Regions from separate parts of the Massilia sp. 9096 genome, predicted to be linked through region 2. Evidence: riboswitches for the same ligand, from Rfam matches in the RefSeq annotation. Region 2 holds a riboswitch; each other region holds the start of a gene.
The links. A riboswitch is a leader RNA that binds a small molecule or an ion and turns the genes downstream of it on or off. The one in region 2 is predicted to bind thiamine pyrophosphate.
Positions count from the first base shown of each region.

Region 1: another riboswitch for thiamine pyrophosphate. It lies ahead of FA90_RS10520 (TonB-dependent siderophore receptor); the one in region 2 lies ahead of thiC (phosphomethylpyrimidine synthase ThiC).
Region 3: another riboswitch for thiamine pyrophosphate. It lies ahead of FA90_RS05400 (D-amino acid dehydrogenase); the one in region 2 lies ahead of thiC (phosphomethylpyrimidine synthase ThiC).

Region 1 is NZ_JQNN01000001.1:2,475,860-2,485,393, forward strand. It holds gene FA90_RS10495 (PhzF family phenazine biosynthesis protein) at 1-808, opposite strand, end outside; gene FA90_RS10500 (PEP-CTERM sorting domain-containing protein) at 1,107-1,532, shown strand; gene FA90_RS10505 (amidase) at 1,596-3,419, opposite strand; gene FA90_RS10510 (glutathione S-transferase) at 3,534-4,247, opposite strand; gene FA90_RS10515 (DUF535 family protein) at 4,523-5,485, shown strand; TPP riboswitch at 5,582-5,680, shown strand; gene FA90_RS10520 (TonB-dependent siderophore receptor) at 5,760-7,964, shown strand; gene FA90_RS10525 (AAA family ATPase) at 7,961-8,506, opposite strand; gene pnuC (nicotinamide riboside transporter PnuC) at 8,503-9,129, opposite strand; gene FA90_RS27250 (sigma 54-interacting transcriptional regulator) at 9,376-9,534, shown strand, end outside.
Region 2 is NZ_JQNN01000001.1:4,861,957-4,871,490, reverse strand. It holds gene FA90_RS21145 (monovalent cation:proton antiporter family protein) at 1-1,343, shown strand, start outside; gene FA90_RS21140 (diguanylate cyclase) at 1,367-2,500, opposite strand; gene FA90_RS21135 (MOSC domain-containing protein) at 2,600-3,445, opposite strand; TPP riboswitch at 3,575-3,677, shown strand; gene thiC (phosphomethylpyrimidine synthase ThiC) at 3,757-5,637, shown strand; gene thiS (sulfur carrier protein ThiS) at 5,645-5,857, shown strand; gene FA90_RS21120 (thiazole synthase) at 5,924-6,721, shown strand; gene FA90_RS21115 (hydroxymethylpyrimidine/phosphomethylpyrimidine kinase) at 6,718-7,524, shown strand; gene thiE (thiamine phosphate synthase) at 7,540-8,169, shown strand; gene FA90_RS21105 (LysM domain-containing protein) at 8,234-9,142, shown strand; gene FA90_RS21100 (PhoX family phosphatase) at 9,264-9,534, opposite strand, start outside.
Region 3 is NZ_JQNN01000001.1:1,225,378-1,234,911, forward strand. It holds gene FA90_RS05360 (LysR family transcriptional regulator) at 1-145, opposite strand, end outside; gene aceB (malate synthase A) at 312-1,901, shown strand; gene gloB (hydroxyacylglutathione hydrolase) at 2,116-2,925, opposite strand; gene FA90_RS05375 (class I SAM-dependent methyltransferase) at 2,950-3,741, shown strand; gene rnhA (ribonuclease HI) at 3,746-4,189, shown strand; gene dnaQ (DNA polymerase III subunit epsilon) at 4,270-4,977, shown strand; tRNA gene FA90_RS05390 (tRNA-Val) at 5,048-5,122, shown strand; gene FA90_RS05395 (NAD(P)-dependent alcohol dehydrogenase) at 5,210-6,331, opposite strand; TPP riboswitch at 6,610-6,715, shown strand; gene FA90_RS05400 (D-amino acid dehydrogenase) at 6,786-8,060, shown strand; partial or broken gene FA90_RS05405 (cupin domain-containing protein) at 8,081-8,470, shown strand; gene FA90_RS05410 (NUDIX hydrolase) at 8,644-9,288, shown strand; gene FA90_RS05415 (sugar porter family MFS transporter) at 9,402-9,534, opposite strand, start outside.

The sequences.
Region 1 (9,534 bases), 2.4 Mb from region 2:
TGCCCATGTCCTCGCCCTGCACCACGTCGATCGCGCCGCCGTGCGGCCAGCCGAGGTCGCGCAGGTAGCCGGCCAGCGCCGCGGTGCCGGCGCCGGTGGCCGGATCTTCGTACACCCCGCCGACGGCGAACGGATTGCGGGTATGGAACAGCTGCGGCGTCTCGGCCCAGGCCAGCACGATGGTGCACAGGCCATGCGCCGCCATCAGCGCGCGCCCGGCGTCGAGTTCGTAGTGCATGGCCGCCAGCAAGGCGCGGCTGGCCAGGCCGATCACCAGGTGGTCGGCGCCGGCATGGGCGAATGCGGGCGGCAGGCGCGGGTCGAGGTCGGCTTCGCGGTAGCCGAACAGCGCCAGCGTGTCCACCACCAGCTTCGGGTCGGCCGGCCGGCTGTGGGTCGGCGGCGATTGCAGCGCCGCGCCGGTCAGCTCGCCCTTGGCGGCAGGCTCGCGCCGGCCCTCGACCGTGATCGCGGCGCGGTTCAGCGTGAGCGCATAGACCCCGTCGCCGTACTCGCGCGCCAGCGCCGCACCCAGCGCGATGGTGGCATGACCGCAGAACGGCACTTCGGTCTCGGGCGAGAAGTAACGCACGCGCCAGCCTTCCCCATTCGCGTGCGGCGCCGCGAAGACGGTCTCGGAAAAGCCGACCTCGCAGGCCAGCTGCTGCATCTCGGCCTCGGGCGGCAACTGGGCGCCGATCCAGACGCCGGCCGGATTGCCGCCGGTTTCGCCGTCGGAGAAAGCGGCGATACGCCGGATGGCCGCGCCGGTCGCGCTGCTCGATCTCGTTGTGTGGGTAGGGATCACGAATATCTCCTGGAAAGGGTTGGCACAGCGGCGGTGTGCGAGAACCCCACATCATAGTGCGCCGTCGCGGAACGTGCATGGGGCTCTGCCCGGCCTCGATCGTTCGATCGCCTGGCGTCTCCTTGAGCTTGACCCGCGACGCATACGTCTGATCCTGCTCAGTTCGCGTTCGGCCGGCTGCCGTAAGCTGGCCGTGTTCTCGACTTCGACTGTGCTTGGAGGAGATTCAATGCCGGCATCGCCCCGTCCTTCCGCATCGCCGCTCGCGCTCGCTTCGGCCTGCGCTCTGGCCCTCGCCTTGTCTCTGTCGCTGGCGACATGCGGGGCAGTGGCCGCGCCGCTGTACGCTACTGCTGCGTCCGGCAGCAGCGTCGGCGTGACCGGCGACGTATTCGGCGCCGATACGATCGTCGACGCCGGCGGCTATGCCATCGATGCTGTTGCCGCCATCGATGCTGTTGCCGCCCTCGGCCCCGACTTCACCGGCCCAAGTGCGCCGGCCGGCGGGGACAGTGTCTATGGCGCAGCTTTCGACAACGACGTCGGACCGCCGGCCACGGCGTGCCGCTTCGAAGGCGAGTGCGATGCGGTGCGGCTCGACCTGCCGCCGCCGCCGCCGCCGCCGGTGCCGGAGCCCGGCGCCACGGGGATGCTCGGGTTCGGCCTGGCCCTGCTCCTGCTGCGCGGCCAGCGCCCGGCCAACCTGCGCTTCCGGGCGCCGTGAGCGCATCGGCAGCCGCAACAGCATGCAGACACCCGGTGCCGCGAGCCTGTGCACCTGGCCGCCTCAGAACCCCGGCGGACGCTCGCGCATCGCGCCGGTCGCGCGCTCCAGCGCCAGGCCGACCTCGCCAATCGTGCCTTCGTCGAACAGCCGGCCGATCAGGGTCACGCCGTGCGGCACACGGCGCGGCGGGTTGAAGGTCGGGAGCGGCTGCGCCGGATTCGGCGCCCAGTCGCTGCGCGCCTGCGTGACGTCGACGAAACCGGTGCGCAGCGTCAGCGAGGGGTGGCCGGTAAAGTTCGAGATGGTCAGCATCTCGTCGCGCAGCGAAGGCACGATCAGCAAATCGACCTCGCCCATGATGCGCGCCATCTCGAGCGCCACCTTGCGGCGCAGGCGGTCGCCCTGCACGAAGTCGACCGCCGACAGGAAGCGCGCTTCGCGGAACAGGTTCGGCCAGGCATCCGGCACCTGCATTTTCAACTGGTCGGCGCGTCCGTCCAGCGTGATCTCCTCGAACGCGGCGGCCGCTTCCGCAAACAGCACCGTGTTGAGCGACTGGTAGGGCCAGTCGGGCAGCGTCACCGGCACCGCTTTCAGCCCCATCTTCTGCAGGCTCTCCAGCGCGGCGCGGTCGACGCTCGTCGCCGGCGCTTCCTTCATCCAGTCGGCAAAATAGCCGAACTTCAGGCCGGCCACTTTCGCGCCGGCGTCGAAGTCCAGTTTGGCCGCACGGCTGGCGACGTCGCCCGGATCGGTGCCCGAGATCGCCTGCAGCACCAGCATCGCATCCTCGACGCTGCGCGTCATCGGTCCCAGCTTGTCGAGCGACCAGCACAGCGTCATGGCGCCGGTGCGCGGCACCCGGCCATAGGTCGGGCGCAGGCCGGTCACGCCGCAACGCATCGACGGGCTGACGATGCTGCCGCCGGTCTCGCTGCCGATCGAGAACGCGACCAGCGCCGCCGCGGTCGCCGCACCCGGGCCGGCGCTCGAGCCCGAGGCGCCCTCCTCGAGCAGCCACGGATTCACGGTCTGGCCGCCGAACCAGACGTCGTTCAGCGCCAGCGCACCCAGGCTCAGCTTGGCCACCAGCACGGCGCCGGCCGCGTTCAGCCGGGCCACCACGGCCGAGTCCTGCTGCGGTACGCGGTCGCGGTTGAACTCGGCGCCCCAGGTGGTGCGGATGCCGGCGGTGTCGAGCAGGTCCTTCACGCCATACGGGATGCCGTGCAGCGGGCCGCGGTATTTGCCGGCGGCGATCTCGCGGTCGGCCTGGCGCGCCTGGGCCAGCGCGTGCTCGTCGGTAAGGGTGATCACGCTGCGCAGCTTCGGGTCGAGGCGGCGGATGCGCTCCATATAGATGCGCGTCAGGCGCTCCGAGCTGATGGCGCGCGACTCGATCCAGCGCGACAGCTGGGTCACCGGCGCGTAGGCGATGTCCTCGTCCTTGGCGGGCAACGGGCCCGCGCCCGCGCGCGTGCGCACGAAGCGCGCCTGCGCGGGGCCTTTCAAACCGGGCGCGATGCTGGCCGGATCCCACACGGTGGCCGGCGCCAGGCCGGGCTCCAGCGCCACCTTCTTCGGACCGGTGCGCCGCTCCATCGTCGAAGCCAGCGAGATGCGCCAGTTGTCGGCGGCCATGCGGCGCTGGGCCGGGCTGAGGCTCACCTGCATCAGCTTCTCGGCCTCGGCGAAGGTGGCGGGCGTGACTTCGGGGCCGACCGCCGGCGTGGCGCCGAAGGTGGGCGGCGCACCCGGGGTGGCGCCGTCCTGCGGCAGCGGATCGTTGGCGATGGCGGCCGCGGCGTCGGCGCTGCGGACGGCGCCGCTCACGGCCAGCAGGCCGAGCGGGGCGTTGATGAGGAACTGGCGGCGTTGGGTCATGGGGCTCCTGAGGTGGTTCGATGGCCCCTGTGATCCTACCCCACTCGGGTAGCCAAAACAATAACGAAATGCGCTGCCTCGACCCCGTGTGCACGCACGCGCCGGCCCTCGCCGTCAGGCCTGGCCGTCCAGCTCCGGATAGTGGCGGAAGATGCCTTCCTCGTTGAACGGCAGACGCCGCGCGGAGGCCAGGTAGGCCTTGATGCGCGGACGCGCCGCCACCCGCTCGCGCAATGCGCCCAGCAGCGGGTAGTTGGCGTCGATGCGCGCCAGCGTGCCGGGAAACGCGTAGCGCAGCCCCTCGAGGACCTGGAACAGCGACAGATCGGCATAGCTGACCTGGTCGCCCAGCAGGTAGTCCTTGGGCTCGGGCCGACCCAGGATGCCCTCGAAGTAATCCAGGAATTTCGGCAAGCGCGTCTCGAGGAAATCGGCGGCGCGGCGCTTGGCTTCCGGCCGCTGGTCCTCGTAGTACAGCGAGGACGCGATCGGGTGGTGGCTGTCGTGCGCCTCGGTCACCAGGTCGGCGATGGTCAGCTGCAGCTGGTTGACCCACAGCCGGCCCTGCTCGTCGCCCGGGGCTAGGCCGTGGCGCTGGCCGATGTACAGCAGGATGTTGGCGACCTGCCCCATCGCCAGAGCGTCGGCCTTCAGGAACGGCGGCGCGAACGAGGGATGGTCGGCGCCGTCCATCGCCGCCATCATGCGCGCCATGCCGCCCGGCTCGCGCGCCACGTCGACGTAGTCCACGCCGGCCTCTTCCAGGGCCAGGCGCACGAACTCGCCGCGCCCCTGGATGGTGGGCCAATAAAAAAGTTCATACGCCATCAGGCGCTCCTTATGTTGTTCGGTTTGACTCAATTATTCCTCATGATCCCGATGTTCGGCGCGGCAATCGTGCTAGTCTTCGGGTTGCCAAATTAGGGCTGCCAAAAGATCAATAACAAGAGACATGATCACAACAAAAACAAGACAGGGAATGGGTGACGGCATGGGTCGACCTTGACGCTCGGAATGATTTATTTCCGTTGAGCAATCTCACTTTGCCCAGGAGGCGAGTGCGACAAGATATAACCCGTCATCACATCCCTACGGAGCGCTTCATGATTTTCGCTCACCTGACCCGCCACTGGATCGCCCGCCGCAGCCAGTACAGTTTCTCTACCTGGATGCTGTGCGTCGCACGCAGCATGCGCGTCCTGGCCTACTACCGCGAGCACCGCGCGCTGTGCCGGCTCGGCGTCTACCGCAACCACGTCGCCCAGCCCGGCGACGACGATCCCTTCCACCACCTCAGCCACCGCGACTACCTCATCAAGGGCTTGCCGGTGCGCCAGCGCGTGCAAGCCGTGCTGAGCCACTACCGCTTTGAAGAAACCACCTTCAACGATGCCTACAAGGCCGGGGTCTACGGCGCGCGTGCGCTGCCGCTGTGGCAGCACGACGACGACGGCGCCAGCTTCGTCATCCAGCTCGAAATGGCGTCGCGCAGCAATGCCGAGGGCGACTTGACGCTGGCCCTGGTCGCGGACGGCAAATGCCTGCACCGACTCTCATTCAGCTGGCTCGAGGGAGCGATGTTCGGCCTCGACACGCCGGTCGTGCCCTTCATCGCGCGCAACCAGGGGCGCTGGGCCGATTCCGGCGCGGCCTTCGAAGCCTTCGAGCGGATTTTCCCGAACAATTCGCCGAGCTTCTTCTGCTTCGCCGCCATGCAGGGCATCGCCCAGGCGGTCGGCATCGACAAGGTAGCCGCGATCCGCGGCGAGGCCCACGTCGCCTACGATCCTGCGCCCGAAAAGCACTTTGCCAACGCCTACGACGGCTTCTGGAAGATCCTCGGCGGCGCCGAAATGAGCGGCGGCCCCGGCTACCTGATTGCGCTGCCGTTCTACGTCAAGCCGCTGGCGGACATGCCCTCCAAGCACCGCAAGCGCGCGGCCCAGCGGCGCGAGCACTGGCGCCTGATCGGCGAATCGGCGCGCACCGCGCTGCAGCGCCACCTGCTGCACGCGCGCGCGCAGATCGAGCACCCGGCGCCGGTGCTGGAGCCGGCCCAGATCTGAGGCGGGCGCAGCTGCAGCACGTGGCAAACATGTGGCAAGGCGTGTCGCCCACGGTTGACAGAAGCACCACCATGGGGCGCGCTCGTGTTACACTCGCGCCTTCGCTAGGGGTCCTGGGAGTGCGCTTCCGGGTGAGACATACCCTTCGTACCTGATCTGGATAATGCCAGCGAAGGAAAGCGCAGAGCAGCACCCCTCCTCGTTTTGCCCTTCCCCGTTGGCTCCGGCTTATAAAAAGCAGCGCAGCCCAACGGCGCGCCGAGAGAGCAAACCCATGAACAAACCCTTGCAGTACTCGATCCTGGCTTGCGCCATCGCGCAGGCGTTCGCCATCGATGCGTCAGCCCAGACCCAGCAGGCCCAAACCCAGCAGGCGGCGCAAGCCGGCCCGGTCGCCGAAGTGGTCGTCACCGGCGCCCGCACCGGTGGCGAGCGCGCCGGCGTCGGCGGCTTTTCCGATGCGCCTCTGGTCGACACGCCGGTCTCGATCGACGTGTTCACCCGCACGCAGATGCAGGACCTGTCGATCCGCTCGACCACCGATGCGATGCGCTACGACGCCTCGGTCAGCGATTCCTACAACGCGGTCGGCTACGCCGAGTCGTTCTCGATCCGCGGCTTCACCCTGGACAACGACTACAGCTACCGCAAGGACGGCTTCGCCATTCCCGGCGACACCCAGATCCCGCTCGAGAACAAGGAACGCATCGAGGTGCTCAAGGGCCTGGCCGGCCTCACCGCCGGCGTCGCCACCCCGGGCGGCATCCTGAACTATGTCACCAAGCGCCCGACCGCCACGCCGCTGCGCGAAGCGACGGTGCAGGTGAGCGAGCGCGGCACGCTGTACGGCGCGATCGACCTGGGCGGGCGCTTTGCCGACCCGCGCTTCGGCTACCGCATCAACGTGGCGGCCGAAGACATCCACCCGTACGTGGCAGGCGCCAACGGTGACCGCCAGTTCATCTCCGGCGCTTTCGATTGGCAGATCAGCCCGGACGCGCTGCTGCAGCTCGACATGGACTACCAGCGCAAGGCGCAGATCACGGCGCCCGGCTTCCAGCTGATCCAGAACCTCTACCTGCCGAGCGGCGTGTCGCCCAAGATGCTGCTCAACGACCAGCCCTGGACCAAGCCGGTCCAGACCTGGGACACCAACCTCGGCCTGCGTTTCGAGTACAAGCTGGCGCCGGACTGGCTGGCCACCGTGGCCGCCAACAAGCACTGGTTCCGCCGCAACGACTACACCGCCTTCCCTTACGGTTGCAGCAACGAGGGCGAGGGCTACTACCCTGGCTTCTGCTCGAACGGCGACTACGACGTCTACGACTACCAGAGCACCGGCGAGCGCAAGACCCCGTGGGGCGTGCAGGCGCAGGTGCACGGCAAGTTCGCCACCGGCCGGTTCCGTCACGAGCTGACCGTCGGCGCCTCGTACGACGAGCGCCACGACAGCCTCGGCGACGACGTCTACGACTACGTCGGCTACAGCAACATCTGGCATCCGCTGGTGTCGCCGCAGGCCGCCGCCGGCCGTACCACCGGCCCGGTGTTCGAACGCCGCACCGACCAGGAGACGGCCGTCTTCGCCCAGGACATCGTCAAGCTGACCGACGACCTGACCCTGCATGCCGGCCTGCGCCACGTGCAGCTCAAGCGCAACCAGTACGACGACACGCTGGACGTGCCCGGCTACGTCCACAGCGACAACAGCTTCACGCTGCCGAGCCTGGCCCTGGTCTATGCGGTGGCGCCGGGCTGGAACGTGTACGGCGCGCTCAGCCACGGCCTGCAGAACGGCGGCGCGGCCCCGTTCGGCACCGCCAACCAGCACCAGATCCTGGCGCCGGCGCGTGCGCACCAGGCCGAGATCGGCGCGAAGGCCGACCTGGGCAGCGCCTTGAGCCTGTCGGCTTCGCTGTTCGAGATCCGCCAGGGCCTCGAATACACCGACCCGAACCAGACCATCCCCGTACTCGTGGGCGGCGCGACGCAGTACCTGAATCCCTACGTGCGCAATGGCCAGGAAACCCATCGCGGCCTGGAAGTGACGGCGGGCGGCAAGGCGAGCGCGGACCTGAGCTGGAACCTGTCCCTGATGGCGCTGAACACGCGCCAGGAAGGCACGGGCGACCCGACCCTGGACGGCAAGCGCGTCACCGACGTCCCGGCCTTCAAGTCGACCGCCTGGGTGGAATACGCGGTGCCGAACGTGCCGGACCTGAAGGTCGACGCCAACTGGCGTTACTCGGGCAAGAAGGCGTTCGACGTCGAGAACAGCGTGTTCGTGCCGGGCTACCACGTGTTCGGCCTGGGCGCGTCCTACCGCCTGGCGCTGGCCGGTACCCGCGTCACCGTGCGCGGCCGCGTCGACAACCTGTTCGACAAGTTCTACTGGGGCGACGTCACGCCGCAGCTGGGCGGCTACCTGATCCCGGGCGCGCCGCGCACCTTCCGCCTGTCGGCGCAGGTGGATTTCTAAGCCAGCAGCGCCTCGACCTGCCGCACCCGCTGCGGCAGGTCGCCCTCCACCAATACGTGAGCGATGCCGCGCGCGTCCAGTACCTCGAGCAGGGTCGCGTGCACGCGTGCGCGCACATCCTCGGAATCGCGCATCAAGCCATCGGCCACCCATGGCAGATCCGGCGCCGCGACCAGCGTCAGCGCGTAGTCGTGTGCGGCCTCCAGGGCCAGCAGATCGGGCGGCACCCGCCCCCAGTAGAAGCGGCTGTACACGGCCGTCATCAAGGGCGCGGTGTCGCAGAACAGCAGCGCGCCGGGACGGCCGGCCAGCTCGCGCGCGCACGCGTCCTCGCGCGCGCGCTGGGTGCGCGCGATGCCCGATTGATCGTCTTCGTAGGGCACGCGCCCCGTGGTGTCGACGAACTCGCGCAGGTATTCCGGCACCCACAGCGTGCGGTGGCGGCGCGCCAGGGTTTCGGCCAGCGTCGACTTGCCGGTCGATTCGGCGCCGAGGATGGCGATGCGCGCCGGGTTCCCGGGTTCTGCCGCCTGCAGGTTCATGCCGCCACCGCCGGTTCGGTCGCGGCCGCACGCCAGGCGCGCAGGCCGACCAGCGCCATCACGACGAACACCGCGTACAGGAACGCCGTCAGGTGCAGCCCCTTGTAGACGTACAGGCCGACGTACAGCACGTCGACCACGATCCAGGTGTGCCAGTTCTCGATCTTCTTTTTCGCGGTGAGCGCGGTGCCGAGCAGGCTGCCGGCGGTGAGGAAGGCGTCGATGCGCGGCACGTCGGTATCGGTGTACACGCCGAGGAAGTTCGACAGCAGCGCGAAGCCGATCGCCCAGCCGGCCAGCGACCAGGCCCAGCCCCTGGCACTCAGGCGCGAAACCGCCGGCGCCCCGGCCTGCGCGCCGGCCGCGTTATCTTTGTCACTGCCGCGCAGCCACTCGCTCCAGCCCCAGATCGAGGCCAGGATGAACACGCCCTGCAGGCCGGCGTCGCCGTACAGGCGCGAGCGGAAGAACACGATGCCGTAGGCGGCCGAGGACACGATCGCGAACAGCCAGGCCCAGTGGTTCCTGCGGATGTTGAGCAGCACCGTCGCAACCGAGAGCACGAAGGAGAGCAGCTCCAGCAAGGTGGTGGGAAAGCCGAGGAAGGTGATCGGATCGTTCATGCGCGCGCTGGAAAGATGGAGACGCGGCGTGCCATGAAGGCAGGCCAACGGTCGATTATGGAAGCTGGCGTCCGAATGCGCAAGCCGTTCGCCACGGCGCGAGGTGTCCGGATCCGGACAGCGCTGCCCGCACGCGGGCACACGCGCGGGCGCGCAAGCGGGCCAAACCCGGCGCCGCCCCGGTAGAACGGCCCTGGCACGGCGCTTGCGAAGCGGGAAAGCATCCGAACTTTTCCGCTTTCGCTCATGGACCAGGCCCTCAGCATCGACATCCTGCGCCGCCGCGGCCGCCAACGCCTGGCCGCCGGCATGCTCGCCTTCGCCTTTCTCGCCTTTCTCGCCTGCGCGGCCTGGGGCCTGAACCGCGTGCTGCGCCCGAGCGTGGCCGGCGCCGACGTCGCCATC
Region 2 (9,534 bases):
TGGTGGCCAAGCGGCGCTCGCAGGAGCTGTTCATGCTCAACCTGCTGCTGGTGACGCTGGGCGCGGCCGCGATCACCGAGCACGCCGGCCTGTCGATGGCGCTCGGCGCTTTCGTCGCCGGCATGCTGATTTCGGAAACCCAGTACAAGCACCAGGTGGAAGAGGACATCAAGCCGTTCCGCGACGTGCTGCTCGGCCTGTTCTTCATCACCATCGGCATGCTGCTCAACCTGCGCCTGGTGGCGGAGAACTGGTGGATCGTGCTGTTCCTGCTGGTGGTGCCGGTGCTGCTCAAATTCGCGCTGATCGCGCTGCTGGCCAAGGCCTTCGGTTCCTCGGACGGCATCGCGATGCGCACCGGCCTGGCCCTGGCCCAGGCCGGCGAATTCGGCTTCGTCCTGCTCAACCTCGCCTCGGACTCTCACCTGATCGCCCCTTACCTGATCCAGCTGGTGCTGGCCTCGATGGTGCTGTCGATGCTGGCGGCCCCCTTCGTCATCGCCAACATGGACAAGATCGCGATGAAGGTCGCGGCCAACGAATGGATGCTGCAGTCGCTGCAGCTGACCCAGCTCGCCAGCCGCACGATGGCGGCGCAAAAGCACGTGATCATCGCCGGGTTCGGACGCAGCGGCCAGAGCCTGGCGACCCTGCTGTCCGAGGAAAAGCTGCCCTGGTACGCGCTCGACCTCGACCCCGAGCGCGTGCAGGAAGCCCACGCGGCCGGCGCCAACGTCTCCTACGGCGACGCCGGCCGGCGCGAAGCGCTGATCGCGGCCGGCATCAACCGCGCCAGCGCGCTGGTGATCACCTTCGCCGACACGCGCCTGGCGCTCAAGGTGCTGCACCTGGTGCACGAACTGGCGCCCAAGCTGCCGGTGATCGTGCGCGCGCACGACGACACCGAACTCGACGTGCTGAAAAAGGCCGGCGCCACCGAGGTGGTGCCCGAGGCGCTGGAATCGAGCCTGATGCTGGCCTCGCACGCGCTGGTGGTGATGGGTGTGCCGCTGCGGCGCGTGGTGCACCGCGTACAGGCCGCGCGCGACGAGCGCTACGCCACCCTGCGCGGCTTCTTCCCCGGCGCCGGCGACCTCGCCGACGACCAGGAGCACAGCTACGTGCGCCTGCACTCGGTCACGCTGCGCGAAGGCGCCGGCGCGGTCGGGCGCTGCGTGGCCGACCTGGACCTGGACGAGGTCGGGGCCGAGATCACCGCGCTGCGGCGCGGGAACGAGCGCATCGAGCCGGGCGGCGACACCGAGCTGCGCGCCGGCGACGTGGTGGTGCTGCGCGGGACCGGGTCGGCGGTGACGCGGGCGGAGGGGCGGCTGCTGCGCTGATTTTCAGGCTGGCCTTCGCGCCCTTATTCCGCGGCCACCACCCGGTTGCGCCCCGCCCCCTTGGCCGCGTACAGCGCCTGGTCGGCCTGGGCCAGCAGCTGCTGGGCGACGCCCTCGGTCGGGTGCTCGCGCGCGACGTCGCCGAGCGTGGCGACGCCGAGCGTGGCGACGCCGATCGACACCGACACCGCCAGCCCCTGCCCGTCCGCCAGCAGGAAGGGCTGGTCGGCGATGCCGGCGCGGATGCGCTGGGCCACCATGCAGGCGCTGTCCAGGTCGGCGTCGATCAGCAGCACCACGAATTCCTCGCCGCCGAAGCGCCCCAGCGCATCCGACATGCGCAGCTCGGCCTTGATGCGCGCGGCGACTTCGCGCAGCACGTCGTCGCCGGCCTGGTGGCCGTAAGTGTCGTTGACCTGCTTGAAGTAATCGACGTCGATGTACATGCACGACAGCCGGTAGGCCTGGCGCCGCGCGCGCGCGATCTCCTCGAGCAGGCGGCGGTCGATGTAGCGGCGGTTGTAGACGCCGGTCAGCGCATCGGTCAGGCCGATGTACTTCAGCATCTCGTTGCTGATCACGTTCTCGAGGCAGATCGCGATGATCGAGCCCATGTGCTCGACGAAGTCGGTGCCGAGGATCGGCGTGAAGCGGCCGGGGTCGCGGCTGCCCAGGTTCAGGCTGCCGATCAGGCGCTTGTTGCGCAGCAGCGGCACCTGCGCGACGCTGGCCAGGCCGGCGGGCGGCTGCGGAAACGCCATGCGCTGCGCCACCGGGTGGTACAGGCCGAGGCGCGGCTTGGGCGGCATGCCGGCCTCCAGGTCGTAGCCGAGTTCCTCGACGCTTTCATAAAACAGCAAGTTCGGAAAGGCTTCGAAATCGACGCCCAGCTTGTGCATGACGGTGTAGATGTCGGCGCCGGTGTCGACCAGCGCCAGGGTGACGATGTCGAGGTCGGACACCACCGGCAGCAGGCGGAAGATCGTGCCGACCAGTTCGGGGAAATTGGCCGCGCCGACGAGCTCGAGGTCGAAGGCCTGGTGGCGCATCATGATGGCGTGATTGCTCTCGGCCTGGTCGAGCAGGCTCGCAAGCTGCCGGCGCAGAGCCTCGTTCTCGGCTATCAGTTCGCGCACGCTGGCGCCACGCTCATGCATGAATCGTTCCCCCTCGGCAATTATCTGTAATTATGCCTAGTTATCGCGCCAGAAAACGAAAAAATCGCGAAAACTAACAGGCTCGTAATTAAATCGTTGTCAAAATGCCAGATCGACGTCCAGTTCCAGCCCCGTATGCAGCAACTGGCCGGCGCCGGCGCCCACGATGCAATTCATGCCCAGGCAGATGCCGCCATCCAGGCGCGGATTGGCGCGGTAGCTTTGCAGGATGTCGAGCGGGTCGGGACCGGGGATGCCGGTGGCCTGGTCGATCGCCGGGATCGGGCAGCGCGCGCACGGTTTGACGGGCCGGATCGCGATGCCGCCGGCGCTCAGTTGCGCGATGTAGTCTTCTTCATAAGCGTCGATGCCGTCGACCACCAGGTTGGGGCGGAAGCGGTCCATCGGCAGCGCCGCGCGGCCGGCGGCGCGCAGGCGCGCGTTCAAGTCGTCGAGCGAAGCCTGGCCGATCAGCAGCAGCGGATAGCCATCCGAAAAGCGCGTCTGCGACGGCACCCCACTGGTCCACTTGACGCTGGTCGGACGCACGGCGCTGCGTGGGAAGCGCACCAGGCGGCAGCGCGCGCCGAGCGCGGCGCTGAACCAGGCGGCCGTGGCGTCGCCGCAGTCAAGCGCGTCGACCAGGTCGTCCCAGATGCGCACCGTGCGCACCGGGGCCGCGTCGCTCCAGGCCAGCGGCAGCAGCAGGTCTTCCTGCGCGGGTGCGCGCATGCGCAAGGCGTCCCCGTCGGGACGGGGATGAATCAGGGCCATGCGCGGGTGTTCGCGCTGGGTCAGGAACTGGCCGTCGTCGGTCACCAGCATCCATTCGCGGTCGTGCACGCCCTCGGCCATCAGGCCGGATTCCAGCAGCGTGGCGGACGCCACGGCCATGCCGGCGCAGGATTTGATCGGGTACAGCAACAGCTGAGTCAGAGTGGCCATGGGATGCGTGGTGTCGGCGGGGCGGATAGTATCGCATCAAACTTTCTGCGACACCACCGCCCTCGCCGGGTTTGCCATCGCAGAAAAACCGGCGTACACTCCGCCCCGTCGCCTGTCACAAGAAGGGCGGCACAACGCTAGGGGTCCTGCGCCGAACTGTCGGCGCGGGTGAGAAATACCCTCCGAACCTGATCTGGATAATGCCAGCGAAGGGAAGCTACAGAGTCCGCGTACGTGCACCCATCGGGACCGTCCGCATCTTTGCACTCCTGACTGCTGGATCGATCTTCAGTCGCCAACAAGGAGTGCACTTGAACGCCGATCCGAAATTCCTGTCCGCCAGCGCCATCGTCGATGCCGCCGCGGTCGAACCCCTCCCCAACTCGCGCAAGGTCTATGTCGGCGGCAGCCGTCCGGACATCCGCGTGCCGATGCGCGAAATCCAGCAGTCGCCCACGCCCGCCTCGTTCGGCGCCGAGCCGAATCCGCCAGTCTGGGTCTACGACACGTCCGGTCCGTACACCGACCCGGATGCGCGCATCGACATCCGTTCCGGCCTGGACGCGCTGCGCGCCGGCTGGATCCGCGAGCGCGGCGACACCGAGGAACTGCCCGGCCCGACCTCGCACTACGGCACCGAACGCCTGAACGACCCCAAGCTGGCCGAGCTGCGTTTCCAGCTCACGCGCAAGCCACGCCGCGCCGTGGCCGGCCGCAACGTCACGCAGATGCACTACGCGCGTGCTGGACTGATCACCCCCGAAATGGAATTCGTGGCCATCCGCGAAAACCTGCGCCGCCAGGAATACCTGCAAAGCCTGGAAGCGGCCGGCCCGACCGGCCAGCGCATGGCGCAGATGCTGGGCCGCCAGCACCCGGGCCAGTCGTTCGGCGCCTCGGTGCCGCGCGAGATCACCCCGGAATTCGTGCGCTCCGAGATCGCGCGCGGCCGCGCCATCCTGCCGGCCAACATCAACCATCCGGAATCGGAGCCGATGATCATCGGCCGCAACTTCCTCGTGAAGATCAACGCCAACATCGGCAACTCGGCGGTCACGTCGTCGATCGGCGAGGAAGTCGAGAAGATGACCTGGGCCACGCGCTGGGGCGGCGACACCGTGATGGACCTCTCGACCGGCAAGCATATCCACGAGACGCGCGAATGGATCATCCGTAACAGCCCGGTCCCGATCGGCACGGTGCCGCTGTACCAGGCGCTGGAAAAGGTCAACGGCAAGGCCGAAGAGCTGACCTGGGAGATGTACCGCGACACCCTGATCGAACAGGCCGAGCAAGGCGTCGACTACTTCACCATCCACGCCGGCGTGCGCCTGCCCTTCGTGCCGATGACGGCCAACCGCCTGACCGGCATCGTCTCGCGCGGCGGCTCGATCATGGCCAAGTGGTGCCTGGCGCATCACAAGGAATCCTTCCTGTACACGCACTTCGAAGAGATCTGCGAAATCATGAAGGCCTACGACGTCGCCTTCAGCCTCGGCGACGGCCTGCGTCCCGGCTCGATCTACGACGCCAACGACGAAGCCCAGCTGGCCGAGCTGCGCACCCTCGGCGAGCTCACCCAAATCGCCTGGAAGCACGACGTGCAGACCATGATCGAAGGCCCGGGCCACGTGCCGCTGCAGCTGATCAAGGAGAACATGGACCTGCAGCTCGAGCAGTGCCACGAAGCGCCTTTCTACACGCTCGGACCGCTGACCACCGACATCGCGCCGGGCTACGACCACATCACCTCGGGCATCGGCGCGGCCAACATCGGCTGGTATGGCACCGCGATGCTGTGCTACGTGACGCCCAAGGAACACCTCGGCCTGCCCGACAAGGACGACGTCAAGGACGGCATCATCACGTACAAAATCGCGGCGCACGCGGCCGACCTGGCCAAGGGCCATCCGGGCGCGCAGATCCGCGACAACGCGCTGTCCAAGGCGCGTTTCGAATTCCGCTGGGAAGACCAGTTCAACCTCGGCCTGGATCCGGACAAGGCGCGCCAGTTCCACGACGAGACGCTGCCCAAGGACTCGGCCAAGGTCGCTCACTTCTGCTCGATGTGCGGCCCGCACTTCTGCTCGATGAAGATCACGCAGGAAGTGCGCGACTACGCGGCCAGCGGCATGCAAGTCAAGGCGGTCGAGTTCATGCGCCAGGGCGCCGAGCTGTACCAGAAGGCCTGACGGCGCCATGCTGGAGATCGAACTGAACGGCGCGGCGCATGCCGCGCCTGGATCGGCGGGCGAAGCGACCTTGCTCGCCCTGGTCGAATCGCTCGGGCTGCAGGGCCAGGCGGTGGCGCTGGCCGTCAACCGCCGCGTGGTGCCGCGCGAGCGCTGGCGCGAGACGCTGCTGGCGAACCACGACAAGGTCGACGTGGTGCGCGCGATCGGCGGCGGCTGAGCGCCACTTGAAAAATTGGAGCAAGCAATGAACGACATGAACACCTCGCACGCCGCGGCGCGCGGCATGGTTGACGACATCGTTGGCGAAGACCGTCCCCTGGTCATCGCCGGCAAGGAATATCGCTCGCGCCTGCTGGTCGGCAGCGGCAAATACCGCGACCTCGAGCAGACCCGCGCAGCGACCGAAGCGGCCGAAGCGGAGATCATCACGGTGGCGATCCGCCGCGTGAACATCGGCCAGGACCCGAACGCGCCCAATCTGCTCGACGCGGTGCCGCCCTCGCGCTACACCATCCTGCCCAACACCGCCGGCTGCTACAACGCGAACGACGCGGTCTACACGCTACAGCTGGCGCGCGAACTGCTCGACGGCCACAAGCTGGTCAAGCTGGAAGTGCTGGGCGACGAGAAGACGCTGTTCCCCAACATGCCCGAAACCCTGAAGGCGGCCGAGGAACTGGTGCGCGACGGCTTCGACGTGATGGTCTACTGCAGCGACGACCCGATCCAGGCCAGGATGCTGGAGGATATCGGCTGTGTCGCGGTGATGCCGCTGGCCTCGCTGATCGGTTCCGGCATGGGCATCCTCAACCCGTGGAACCTGTCCTTGATCATCGAGCAGGCCAAGGTGCCGGTGCTGGTCGACGCGGGCGTCGGCACCGCGTCGGACGCGGCGATCGCGATGGAACTCGGCTGCGACGGCGTGCTGATGAACAGCGCCATCGCGCACGCGCGCGACCCCGTGCGCATGGCGCGCGCGATGCGCCTGGCGGTGCAGGCCGGACGCGAAGCCTTCCTGGCGGGCCGGATGGCGCGCCGCTTCGCCGCCTCGCCTTCCTCGCCGATGGCCGGGCGGGTATGACGCCGGCGCGGATGCGTCTGTGCGTGCTGGTGTTCGCCGGCCTGGACCCGTCCGGCGGGGCCGGCATCCAGGCCGACATCGAAGCGATCGGCGCCAACGGCGCGCACGCGCTGCCGATCGTCACCGCGCTGACCGTGCAGGACAACGAGCGCGTGCACGGCATCGTCCCGGTCGACAGCGCGCTGCTGTCGCGCCAGGCGGCCGTGCTGCTCGAACGGATGCCGATCCGCGCGGTCAAGCTCGGCATCCCGGGCAACCGCGCCAATGCCGAGGCCATCGCCGCGGTCGTGGCGCAGCTGCGCGCGCTCCAGCCCGATCTGGCGGTGGTGCTCGACCCGGTGCTGGGCAGCGGCCGCGGCGACGCCCTTGCACGAGGCAGCGCCCTGGACAGCCTGGCGCCGCTGCTCGCGCATGCCACGCTGCTGCTGCCGAACCTGCCGGAAGCACGGGCGCTCGGCCTGCTGCCGGCGCTGGAGACGGATGTGGCGCCGGTAGCGCAGGCGATCGCGGCCAGCGCCGCGCGTTGCCCGCACCTCCTGATCACCGGCGGCCACGGCGAGGGCGCCGTGGTCGTCAACCGCTGGACCGGCGCGGCCGGCGCGCGCGAATGGCGCTGGCCGCGCCTGCCCGGCGAGTTCCACGGCAGCGGCTGCACGCTGGCCTCCAGCATCGCCGCCCGGCTGGCGCTGGGCGACACGATGGAACAGGCGCTGGAAAACGGCCAGCGCTACTGCAACCAGGCGCTGGCCGACGCGTATGCGATCGCGCCGGGCCAGCTCATCCCGCACCGCACTCACCTCTGAACGAAAGGACCGAATATGCAAGCGAATCTGCGAGCGAATCTGCGCGGCTTGTACCTGGTCACGCCCAACTGGGATGACACCGACCGTCTGCTGGACGTGACGCGCCAGGCGATGCGGGCCGGCTTCGCGCTGCTGCAGTACCGCCACAAAGACGCCTCGCCGGCGCTGCGCCAGGAACAGGCGCAGGCCCTGCTGCGGCTGTGCCGCGAGCACGACTGCCCGCTGGTCATCAACGACCACGTCGACCTGTGCATGGCGATCGACGCCGACGGCGTGCACGTCGGCGGCACCGACGCCGCGGTCGCCACGGTGCGCGCGGCGCTCGGCGGATCGAAAATCGTCGGCGCCTCGTGCTACGGCGATTTCGAATTGGCGCGCACCGCCGAGGCAAACGGCGCCAGCTACGTCGCCTTCGGCGGCTTCTATCCGTCGCTGGTCAAGAAGTACGAAGTCACCACCCGTCCCGATATCGTCGCGCGCGCCAAGGCGGAGTTGCAAGTGCCGGTGGTGGTGATCGGCGGGATGACGGCGGCCAACAGCAAGCCGCTGGTCGCGCTGGGGGCGGATATGGTGGCGGCGATCAGCAGCGTGTATCTGGCGCAGGATACGCGGAATGCGGCGCAGGAGTTCGCAGCGCTGTTCTAACCCCAGGCCGCTCTGCCTTCGATTCTTGCGAAAGGCCAACTTGTCTGATTGTTCGCCGAGCACAATGGCGACCGGCCTTTTCATTCGACTGGAGGCAAGACAGACCAAGGGGCAGGCGAAGGAAACACCGTCACGTGCAACAAGTGGCTATGAACTTTGGCAAGAAACCATTGATGGAGCAATGAGCGACGCGCGGTGGCATGGCTACGATTGCGATATCCAACGCGCCGTCAATCAATTCAACAAGCATCTATCGCGTACTGCCGGCTACAGGGCGCTTGATTGGCGGCTCATCAAGGCAATGGTCTGGACTGAATCCGGCGGCCCGAACAGCAGGGCTTGGCGCGACAATCCTATCCAGATCGGCAATCCAGGCGATCCCGGACTTTCCGCATTGTTTTCTGGGCGTGAGGGGGGCGAACTCATCATCCCGCCCGAACTCCGAAACAGGCTGACCATCGGAACCGTGAAGATGTCGCCGCAGATGAACATCAGTGCCGGCATTGCCTGTCTTCTCATGCGTCATGCGTCCTACAGCTTTACAACTGTCCAGGATGAGCAGGGTAACAAGACCTACGATGTCCTGGTGAAGGCTGGGGACACACTCGAAAAGATCGCAAAATCAAATGGCACTACCGTAGGGACGATAAGGAAGTGCAGCACCGGCGCGCTCGTTTTACGTCCCGGGCAATCCCTCCGGTATCGAAAAGCGTCGATTCAAAAAGTCATCGCGAGGTGGGCTTCCGCCAACACAAACAGCATCGCAAGCTTATATAACGTCGGCGATCCCGCTTACGCGAAGAAGCTGACATATTGCTTGCCCGTTATGCAGAAAGCCAGCCAGCTGGCGGACAAGTCCAGCGGCTACCAAGCCAAAGCCGCAGACATCATGTCTTGTTTCCTGGTCCCGAATACCGAAATAAAAGCGGACGGTAAAAAGCCCCGGCGCCAAAATGACGACAGGGCTTTTTAAGAACCTGTTCCAGCTTATTGCGATGCCGGCCGTGTAGCGACCAGCGCGCGCTGTACCCACCCGCCCGCTAAGCTTCGCCGTCGATCTTGACGAAGCCGTCGCGCTCGTCGCCGGCGGCGACTCAGGCCTTGGCCAGCTTGAACTGCGCCAGCTCCGCGGTCACGTAGCCGACCGCGGCGCCGAACTTGTCCTTGTAGTTGGCGCGGATCAGCGGTTCCAGCGTCGCCTTGACCCCGGCGTGGATGCCGCCCCAGTCGCCGGCGTGCTGGAAGTTGCTCATGATGTAGGTCCAGCCGTTGATGTCGTCGACCGCGTGCAGGCCGGTCGATTCGCCGCCGGCCGGCACCGACAGCACGCGCGAGAGCTGCTTGGTGTCGACGTTGTAGGCCCAC
Region 3 (9,534 bases), 3.6 Mb from region 2:
GCAGCTTGACCCCGAGACGCGCTTCGAGCGCATCCAAACGCCGTCCGATCATGGCGGGCGCGATGCCTTCCGCGCGCGCGGCCGCGGACAGGCTCCCGCGCGCGATGACTTCGACGAAGGTGGAAATCTGGCGAAATTGTCCCATGCGAACTCTCCATGTGCGGCCCCCGCATCACTTCATCTGTGACGAAAACGCACAGATGAATGTATTTTTTGTCTCGTTTAGGTGAGCGGAAGTGAATATACTTGACCGTATGGCAAACGCCAAGCGGTTCGACCATTCATTATTCAAACCAGAACAGGAGCACACGATGACCATTGCCACCCCAGCAGGAATGGAAATCCGCGGCGCGATGCAGCCCGGCTACGAAAATATCCTCACCCCGGAGGCGCTCGCTCTGGTCGCCAAGCTGAGCCGTGAATTCGAGCCGCGCCGCCAGCAGTTGCTGGCCGCCCGCGTCGAGCGCACCCAGCGCCTGGACGCCGGCGAGCGCCCCGACTTCCTGCCCGAGACCGAGCACATCCGCAACGGCGACTGGAAGATCGCCCCGATCCCGCAGGCGCTGGAATGCCGCCGCGTCGAAATCACCGGTCCGGTCGAGCGCAAGATGGTCATCAACGCCCTCAATTCCGGCGCGGACAGCTACATGACCGACTTCGAGGATTCGAACACGCCCAACTGGGACAATCAGATCACGGGCCAGCTTAATATGGTCGACGCCGTGCGCCGTACGATTGCGCTGGAACAGAACGGCAAGCAGTACAAGCTGAACGACAAGGTGGCGACCTTGGTCGTGCGTCCGCGCGGCTGGCACCTCGACGAAAAGCACGTGCTGGTGGACGGCAAGCGCGTCTCCGGCGGCATCTTCGACTTCGCGCTGTACATGTTCCACAACGCCAAGGAGCTGCTGGGCCGCGGCGCCGGTCCGTATTTCTACCTGCCGAAGATGGAATCGCACCTGGAAGCGCGCCTGTGGAATGACATCTTCGTGATGACGCAGGACGAGCTCGGCCTGCCGCAGGGCACGATCAAGGCGACCGTGCTGATCGAAACGATCCTGGCCGCCTTCGAGATGGACGAGATCCTGTACGAACTGCGCGAGCACAGCGCTGGCCTGAACGCCGGCCGCTGGGACTACATCTTCTCATGCATCAAGAAATTCAAGCTGGACAAGAACTTCTGCCTGGCCGACCGTCCGAAAGTGACGATGACCGCGCCGTTCATGCGCGCGTATGCGCTGCTCTTGCTCAAGACCTGCCACAAGCGCGGCGCGCCGGCAATCGGCGGCATGTCTGCGCTGATTCCAATCAAGAACGATCCGGAAAAGAATGCGACTGCGATGGCTGGCGTCATCGGCGACAAGTCGCGCGACGCTACCGACGGCTACGACGGCGGCTGGGTGGCCCACCCGGGACTGGTCGAGGCGTCCATGGCCGAGTTCAAGAAAATACTCGGCGATAAGCCGAACCAGATCGAGAAGCAGCGCCCGGACGTCGAAGTCACGGCGGCGCAGTTGCTCGACTTCAAGCCGGAAGCGCCGATCACCGAGGCCGGCCTGCGCTACAACATCAACGTCGGCATCCATTACCTGGGCGCCTGGCTGGCCGGCAATGGCTGCGTGCCGATCCACAACCTGATGGAAGACGCGGCCACCGCCGAGATCAGCCGGGCCCAGGTCTGGCAGTGGATCCGCACGCCGAAGGGTGTGCTCGACGATGGCCGCAAGGTCACGGCCGAGATGGTGCGCGCGATGATCCCGGAAGAACTGGCCAAGGTGAAAGAGGCGGCGCCGAACGGCGACAACCCGAGCTACGCACGCGCGGCCCAGATCTTCGAGCAGATGTCGCTGTCGGATGATTTCGCCGAGTTCCTGACGCTGCCGCTGTACGAAGAAATCTGATCGAAGAAATCGGATGCGCGGCGGGACGGCTGGGCCGATGTTGGCATGCGCGGTCAACAGGCCGGCGAACAGCACCGGCACCAGCACCAGCACCAGCTCGGCGCCGGCCGCCTCGATGCGGCCGCTGTCCTGCAGCGCCAGCCAGACGTAAGGGCTGACCGGATCGACGTAGCATTCAACTTCGTGCATGGCGATCGGTCTGATGCGTTAGGCCTCAGAAGACGTTCTTCCACTCACGCAGCGCGGCAAAGGCGTTGACCGGATCGGCGTTCGTGGACAGCTTGCCGGCCGCCACCAGGCTGTCGAGCACGCCCGGCGCGCGCACGCGCAGGAAGGGATTGGTCGACTTTTCGATCGCGATCGTCGACGGGATGGTCGGCAGATGGGTGCCGCGCTTTTCGCTGTCGGCCACCAGGCGCAGCTGCACGGCCTGGTTGCCCGGTTCGACCGCCTCGGCAAAGCGCAGATTCGACAGCGTGTACTCGTGGGCGCAATACACCAGCGTGTCGTCGGGCAGGGCGGCCAGCTTGGCCAGCGACGCCATCATCTGCGCCGGCGTGCCTTCGAACAGGCGGCCGCAGCCGGCGCCGAACAGCGTATCGCCGCAGAACAGCCAATGCGTGTCCTCGCCATCTTCGCCATCGCTGCGCACGTAGGCGATGTGGCCGCGGGTGTGGCCCGGCACCTCCAGCACCGACAATTCCAGCGCGAGGCCGGGCACGGCGATGCGGTCGCCTTCGTCGAGCGGATGCGTTACCGCGGCAATGCCGTCGTTTCTCGGACCAAACACCGGCACCGGGCTGTGCGCGAGCAAAGCCGGGACGCCGCCCGTGTGGTCAGCATGATGATGGGTGAGTAGAATGGCGGTGAGGGTCAGTCCATTGACACGCAGGGCCTCGAGGATGGGGCCGGCATCGCCGGGGTCGACGACCGCCGCATGCGCGCCGTCATGGATGAGCCAGAGATAGTTGTCCTTGAATGCAGGAACGGTCAATACCGAAAGATTGCGGGGCGATGAAGGCATGGGTGGGATCGTAAAAGGGAAGGCATGGACAGCGCAGCATCCGAAAAATCCATTATAGCGCTCGACCGCTGGCTGCAATCGCCGGCGGGGGCGTACGTGCGCGCGTGGGAGCAGGCCTGCCTGGACGAGCTGACCGCCGACATCTTCGGCTTCAACGCCGTCCAGATCGGCGTGCCGCAGATCGACGCGCTGGCGGCCAACCGCATGCCCAACAAATGGCAGGCGGCGACGCGCACCTCGACGGCGGACGAGCTGGCCTATGCCCGCAACAACAAGCAGATCGCGGTGGCGCTCGACTTCGCCGACCTGCCGTTCGCGTCGCAAAGCCTGGACCTGGTGGTGCTGCCGCATGTGCTGGAATTTGCCGCCGAACCGCACCAGGTGCTGCGCGAGGTCGAGCGCGTCCTGATCCCGGAAGGGCAATTGATCATCTGCGGCTTCAATCCGGCCAGCATGTGGGGCGTGCGCCAGGGCATGGGGCGCATCACCAGCAGCAATTACCTGCCGACAGCGGGCGAGTTCATCTCTATGCTGCGCCTGAAAGACTGGTTAAAATTGCTCAACCTTGGGGTGACGCGCAGCCATTTCGGGTGTTATGCGCCGCCATTTCGCAGCAGCCAGTGGCTGGAGCGCTTCCACTTCGTCGAAGGCGCCGGGCAGCGCTGGTGGCCGTATTTCGGCGCGGTCTACATCATCCACGCCATCAAGCGCGTCAAGGGCATGCACCTGATCGGCCCGGCCTGGAACAAGAAGTCGAGCCGGGCGCCGCAGGCGGTGCCGGCCACCAACCGTAACGAACGCAACAAATCATCATAAGAACATGACAACCAAAGTAGAGATTTTTACCGACGGCGCCTGCAAGGGAAACCCAGGCACCGGCGGCTGGGGCGCGCTCCTCGTGGCCGATGGCGGCCATGAAAAGGAAATCTTCGGCGGCGAGCCGAACACCACCAACAACCGCATGGAATTGCGCGCCGTGATCGAGGCGCTGGGCGTGCTCAACCGCCCGTGCCACGTGGTGCTGCACACCGACAGCCAGTACGTGCAGAAGGGCATCTCGGAATGGATCCACGGCTGGAAGGCGCGCGGCTGGAAGACCTCGGCCAAGGAGCCGGTCAAGAACGACGACCTGTGGAAGGCGCTCGACTCGGCCCAGCAGCAGCACGCGGTCGAATGGCGCTGGGTGCGCGGCCACAACGGCCATCCGGGCAACGAGCGGGCCGACGCACTGGCCAACATGGGCGCCGCCTCGGTGCGCCGCTGAGCGCCCGGGCCTGCGCCGCCGCGCCGTGTTTGGTACAATAACTCTTTGATTTTCTTTGCGAATTCGTATTCTCTAAGCGCATGCGCCAAATCGTCCTCGATACCGAAACCACCGGTTTCAACCCGCGCACCGGCGACCGCATCGTCGAAGTCGGCTGCGTCGAAATCTTCAACCGCAAGCTGACCGGTAATAATTTCCACCGCTACGTCAACCCCGAACGCGAGTCCGACGAGGGCGCGCTGGCGGTGCACGGCCTGACCACGGAATTCCTGAGCGATAAGCCGAAGTTCCATGAGATCGCCGAAGAGCTGCGCGCCTTTTGCGCCGACGCCGAAATCATCATTCACAACGCGCCGTTCGACCTGGCCTTCCTGAACTACCAGTTCGAACTGGCCGGCCTGCCGCCGTTCGTCAAGCATTGCCGCAGCGTGATCGATACCCTGGTGCACGCGAAGGAACTGCACCCGGGCAAGCGGAACTCGCTGGATGCGCTGTGCGACCGTTACGGCATCTCGAACGCCCACCGCAAGCTGCACGGCGCGCTGCTCGACTCCGAACTGCTGGCCGACGTCTACCTGGCGATGACCCGTGGCCAGAATACGCTGTCGATGGACGTGGAAGTCGAAGCGGCCGGCGGCGATACACCCGTCGAAGCTGGCCCGCTGGGCGAGATCCTGGTGCTGTCGGCCAGCGTGGACGAACTCGCGTCGCACGACGAGTTGCTGGCCGCGCTCGACAAAGGCGTCAAAGGCGAATGTGTTTGGAGAAAATATTCTCTGCAGGGGTGACAAAACGCAAAAGTCCCCCTATAATGCTCGTCATTGCAGCGACACAATCGCAGCAAAGCAGTAAAAAGTAGGGCGGTTAGCTCAGGGGTAGAGCACAGCATTCACACTGCTGGGGTCGCAAGTTCGAAACTTGCACCGCCCACCAGAATTCAGCGAAAAGGCCGGCAGAGATGCTGGCCTTTTTGTTTTTCCATTTCCGTGTTGCCTCGGCCGCCACCGACCCATCGCCGTCTCAGGGAATCCGGACGATCGGTTTCAGCGTGCTGCCTTTTTCGCTGTCTTCGGCTGCCTGGTTGATCTGGTCGAACGCATAGAACTTCACCAGTTTGTCGAACGGGAAGCGGCCTTGCATGAACAGATCCACCAGCTGCGGAATGAAGATGTCGGGTACGCTGTCGCCTTCGACGATGCCGAAGATGTGCTTGCAGTTCTGCATCAGGTCATTCACGTCGAGCGCGAGGTCGGTGCCCGGCTTCGAGGCCCCGGCGATCCCGCATTTGCCGCGCGGCCTGAGGGCCAGGACCGCCGAGCGGATGACGGGAGCGATACCGGTCGAATCCAGCGCGAAATCGACGCCGCTGCCGGTGACCTGGCGGATCACCTCGACCGGATTCTGCTCGCGGCTGTTGATGACGTGGGTTGCGCCGAGCTCCCTGGCCAGCTCCAGCCGTGAGGGCACGACATCGATGGCGAAGATAATTGTCGCACCGGACGCGCGTGCCGCGAGCACGGCGCTCAAGCCCACCGCACCGCCGCCGAAGGCCGCGAAACTGCTGCCCGGGCCGACTTTGAGGGCATTGATCACGGCGCCCGCACCGGTCTGGATGCCGCAGCCCAGCGGCCCCAGCAGCTCCAGTGGAGCATCCTGGCGGACCTTGATCACGTTGCGCTCGTTGGCGATGGCGTACTGGCCGAAGGACGACTGGCCGAAGAAGCGATCGTTCAGTACCTCTTGCTCGTGATCGTGCAGGGCGTGCGAGCCGTCGTGGCGCTGACCGGAAAAATTCAGGTCGTTGAAGCGCTCGCAACTGGCTGGGGCGCCTTCTTCGCAAGGCCGGCAATAGCCGCACGAGAGGAAGGTCAGCACGACATGGTCGCCGGGCGCCACCTTCCTGACCGAGGGACCGACGGCATCGACTACGCCAGCGCCCTCGTGCCCGAGTACGATCGGCTGCGGGACCGGGTACATCTGGTCGCGGGCGACCATGTCGGTATGGCACATGCCGGTGGCGACGACGCGCACGCGCACCTCGTCGTCGCGCAGATCCAGCAGGCCGACGTTTTCCAGAACGAACGGACCGCCTTGCTGCCGTACGACCGCGGCCTGAAAGCTGTCGCGGGAAATATCATTCATCGTGTTTGCTCCTGAAGTCGGCAATTACGAGGCGGCCCGGTTGGCCGGTAGCGCCAGTCACTGCAATCGTCATGTTGTACTCCTCGAAGGGTTCGATGCGGACGCCGCCTGATTATATGAACACAACTTCCGGTATGGAGGCGCGCACGAATATGGGTTACCGCATCCAGGACCTTTTCCGAGCGCCTCATGTCGAGTACGCGAGTCGCTCGCGAGGAATTGCCATTTGCCAATCACGTCACCCATGCGTACACTTGCCCCACCGTTGCGCGAGCGACGGCAAAAGCTAGGGGTCCTGTGTCGTCCAGTCCGACGCGCGGGTGAGAGAGTCCCTTCGAACCTGATCTGGGTAATGCCAGCGAAGGGAAGCTCGAGAAGCCTGTGCGGACTGCCCGCTGACCATTCTTCTGCGCCCCTGCTGGATCGCCAGTCCTTTGCGATTTGAGGAGTGAACTTGAACGTCATCGTGTTGGGAGCGGGCGTGGTCGGCACGGCCTCGGCGTGGTACTTGCGCCAGGCGGGTCACGACGTGACCGTGCTCGAACGCCAGGGCGGTCCGGCGCTGGAAACGAGTTTCGCGAACGGCTGCCAGATCTCGGTCTCGCATGCCGAGCCGTGGTCCAATCCCGCCAGCCTGCTCAAGGTGCTGCGCTCGCTCGGGCGCGAGGACGCGCCGCTGCTGTTTCGCCTGCGCGCCGATCCGCTGCAATGGCGCTGGTGCCTACGGTTCCTGCGCGAATGCCGGCCGGCGCGGGTCGCCGCCAACCTGCGCCAGATCGTCGCACTGGCCGACTACAGCCGCCGCAGCCTGCAGGCGTTGCGGGCGGAAACGGGGATCGAATACGACAACCTGGCGCGCGGCATCCTGCACTTTTATACCGACCAACAGGAATTCGACAAGGCCTGCCGCGCCGCGGCGGCGATGCGCGCACTGGGCTGCCCGCGCATGACGATCGATGCCGACGAGGCGGTGCGGCTCGAACCGGCATTGGGCGCGGCGCGCCCCAGGCTGGTCGGCGCCGATTTCACGGCGACCGACGAATCCGGCGACGTCTACAAGTTCACCGCGCAGCTGGCGGCCCGGAGCGAGACCATGGGTGTTCGTTTTCGCTACAACACGACCGTGACGCGCCTGCTGGTCGACGCCGGCCGGGTGGAGGGCGTCGAGGTCATCGACGGCGAAGGCCGGCACCGGGTGCTGCATGCCGACGCCGTGGTCGTCGCCCTCGGCAGTTTTTCGCCGGTGCTGCTCGCGCCGCTGGGGCTCAAGCTGATGATCTATCCCGGCAAGGGCTATTCGGCGACCTATCCGGTCATCGATCCGGCCGCGGCGCCGACGGTGTCGCTGACCGACGACGGCCACAAGCTCGTCATGTCGCGGCTGGGATCGCGCCTGCGCGTGGCCGGCACCTGCGAGTTGAGCGGCTATTCGCGTGAACTGAACACGGTGCGCTGCGAAGCGATCACGAACCGGGTGCGCGCACTGTTCCCCGATGCCTGCGACTACACGCAGGCCAGCTACTGGGCCGGCCTGCGGCCGCTGAGGCCGTCGAACGTGCCCTATGTCGGCAGGACGCGCTATGCCAACCTGTACCTCAATACCGGTCACGGCACGCTTGGCTGGACGATGAGTTGCGGCTCGGGGCGGGCGCTGGCCGATATCGTGTCGGGACGCCGGCCGGACCTCGAGTTCGGATTTTCGCTAGACTTACGGAACCGTCTTCCCTAGCCAGGCCATGCTTGTCAATGCTGCTTATTAATGCCGATTTCTCCTTGCCCGCGATCGTCACGCCGGACGACTATCGCTGGGTCGAGTCGCCCCAGGGCGGCGTCAGCCGGGTCATGCTCGACCGCGTGGGTGCAGAGCAGGGCCGTGCGACCAGCATCGTCCGCTATGCGCCCGATTCCTTCTTTCCCCGCCATCAGCACACCGGCGGCGAGGAGATTCTCGTCCTGTCCGGCACGTTCTCGGACGACCAGGGACAGTATCCGGCCGGCTGGTACCTGCGCAATCCTCCCGGCTCGAGCCGCCAGCCGTTCAGCGTCGACGGCCCCCTCATTTTCGTCAAGCTGCGCCAGATGGCCGCGTGCGAGCACCGCCCCATGCGTATCGATACCGGCGACGCATCGAACTGGCGGCGCCTGAAGCACCTGCGTCCAGAATATTTGCAACTAACCGACACCCACCGATAACACCAGCTGGGCCGGCAAGAACGGCGGCGGCGCTCGATCGGGCGTCCACCCGCGTGACGTCTGATATAGTCCTTGCCTCCTTCTTGAATCGAATTGGCCGTACCTGAAAACGAGAACGCATGGAAGAAGCGTGGACCTATCATCCCCAGCTCGACGAGCATGGCCGCAAGCACCGCATTCATGCGCCGTCCTGCGAAGCCAATCTGGCAAACCTGGCGGACGCGCAAGCCGGCCTGACCTTCATCCCCGGCAGCACCTGCGCGCGCATGCTCAACGGGGTGGAACTGACCCGTTGCACGCAATCCGAGATCGACCACGCACTCAAGCAGGCGAGCACGGGGCCGAGCGTGGCCGCGCCGCCTCATCTGGCGCCGGCCGGGATGCGTGCGGCTGCCGGCGCGGTCGTGCTGGAACCGGACGGCAGGATCTGGCTGGTCGCGCCGTCGAACGGCTTTGGCGGCTACCAGGCCACGTTCCCGAAAGGCCGCGTCGAGCCTGGCGCGTCGCTGCAGGCGACCGCGATCAAGGAAATCTGGGAAGAGTCGGGTCTGCTGGTGGCGCTGACTGCATACCTTGGCGACTTCAGCCGCACGCAAACGTTCACCCGGTTTTATCTGGCGCGCCGGGTCGGCGGGCACCCGGCCGACATGGGGTGGGAATCGCAGGCGGTCCACCTGGTCACGCCGGCGCGCGCGCGCCAGCTGTTGAACCGGGAAACCGACCATGCCGTGCTGGACGCCGTGGCCGTGTTCATGGCCCGATGAATGCGGCGCCATAAAAAAAGGCCGTTGACGATGCGCAATCCATCATCAACGGCCTTGTCGTTGGCGGCCAAGGCGCAGCGCCCCGGCCAGGCACGCGGCGCTGCCGAGCGTCCTCAGCCTTCCATCTGCTCCAGTTCCTTGCCGCGCGTTTCTTGCACGCTGCGCACCACGAAATAGATCGACACCACGGCGGCCAGGGTGTACAGGCCGTAGGCGCCGGCCAGGCCGATGCTGGTGAGCAGGATC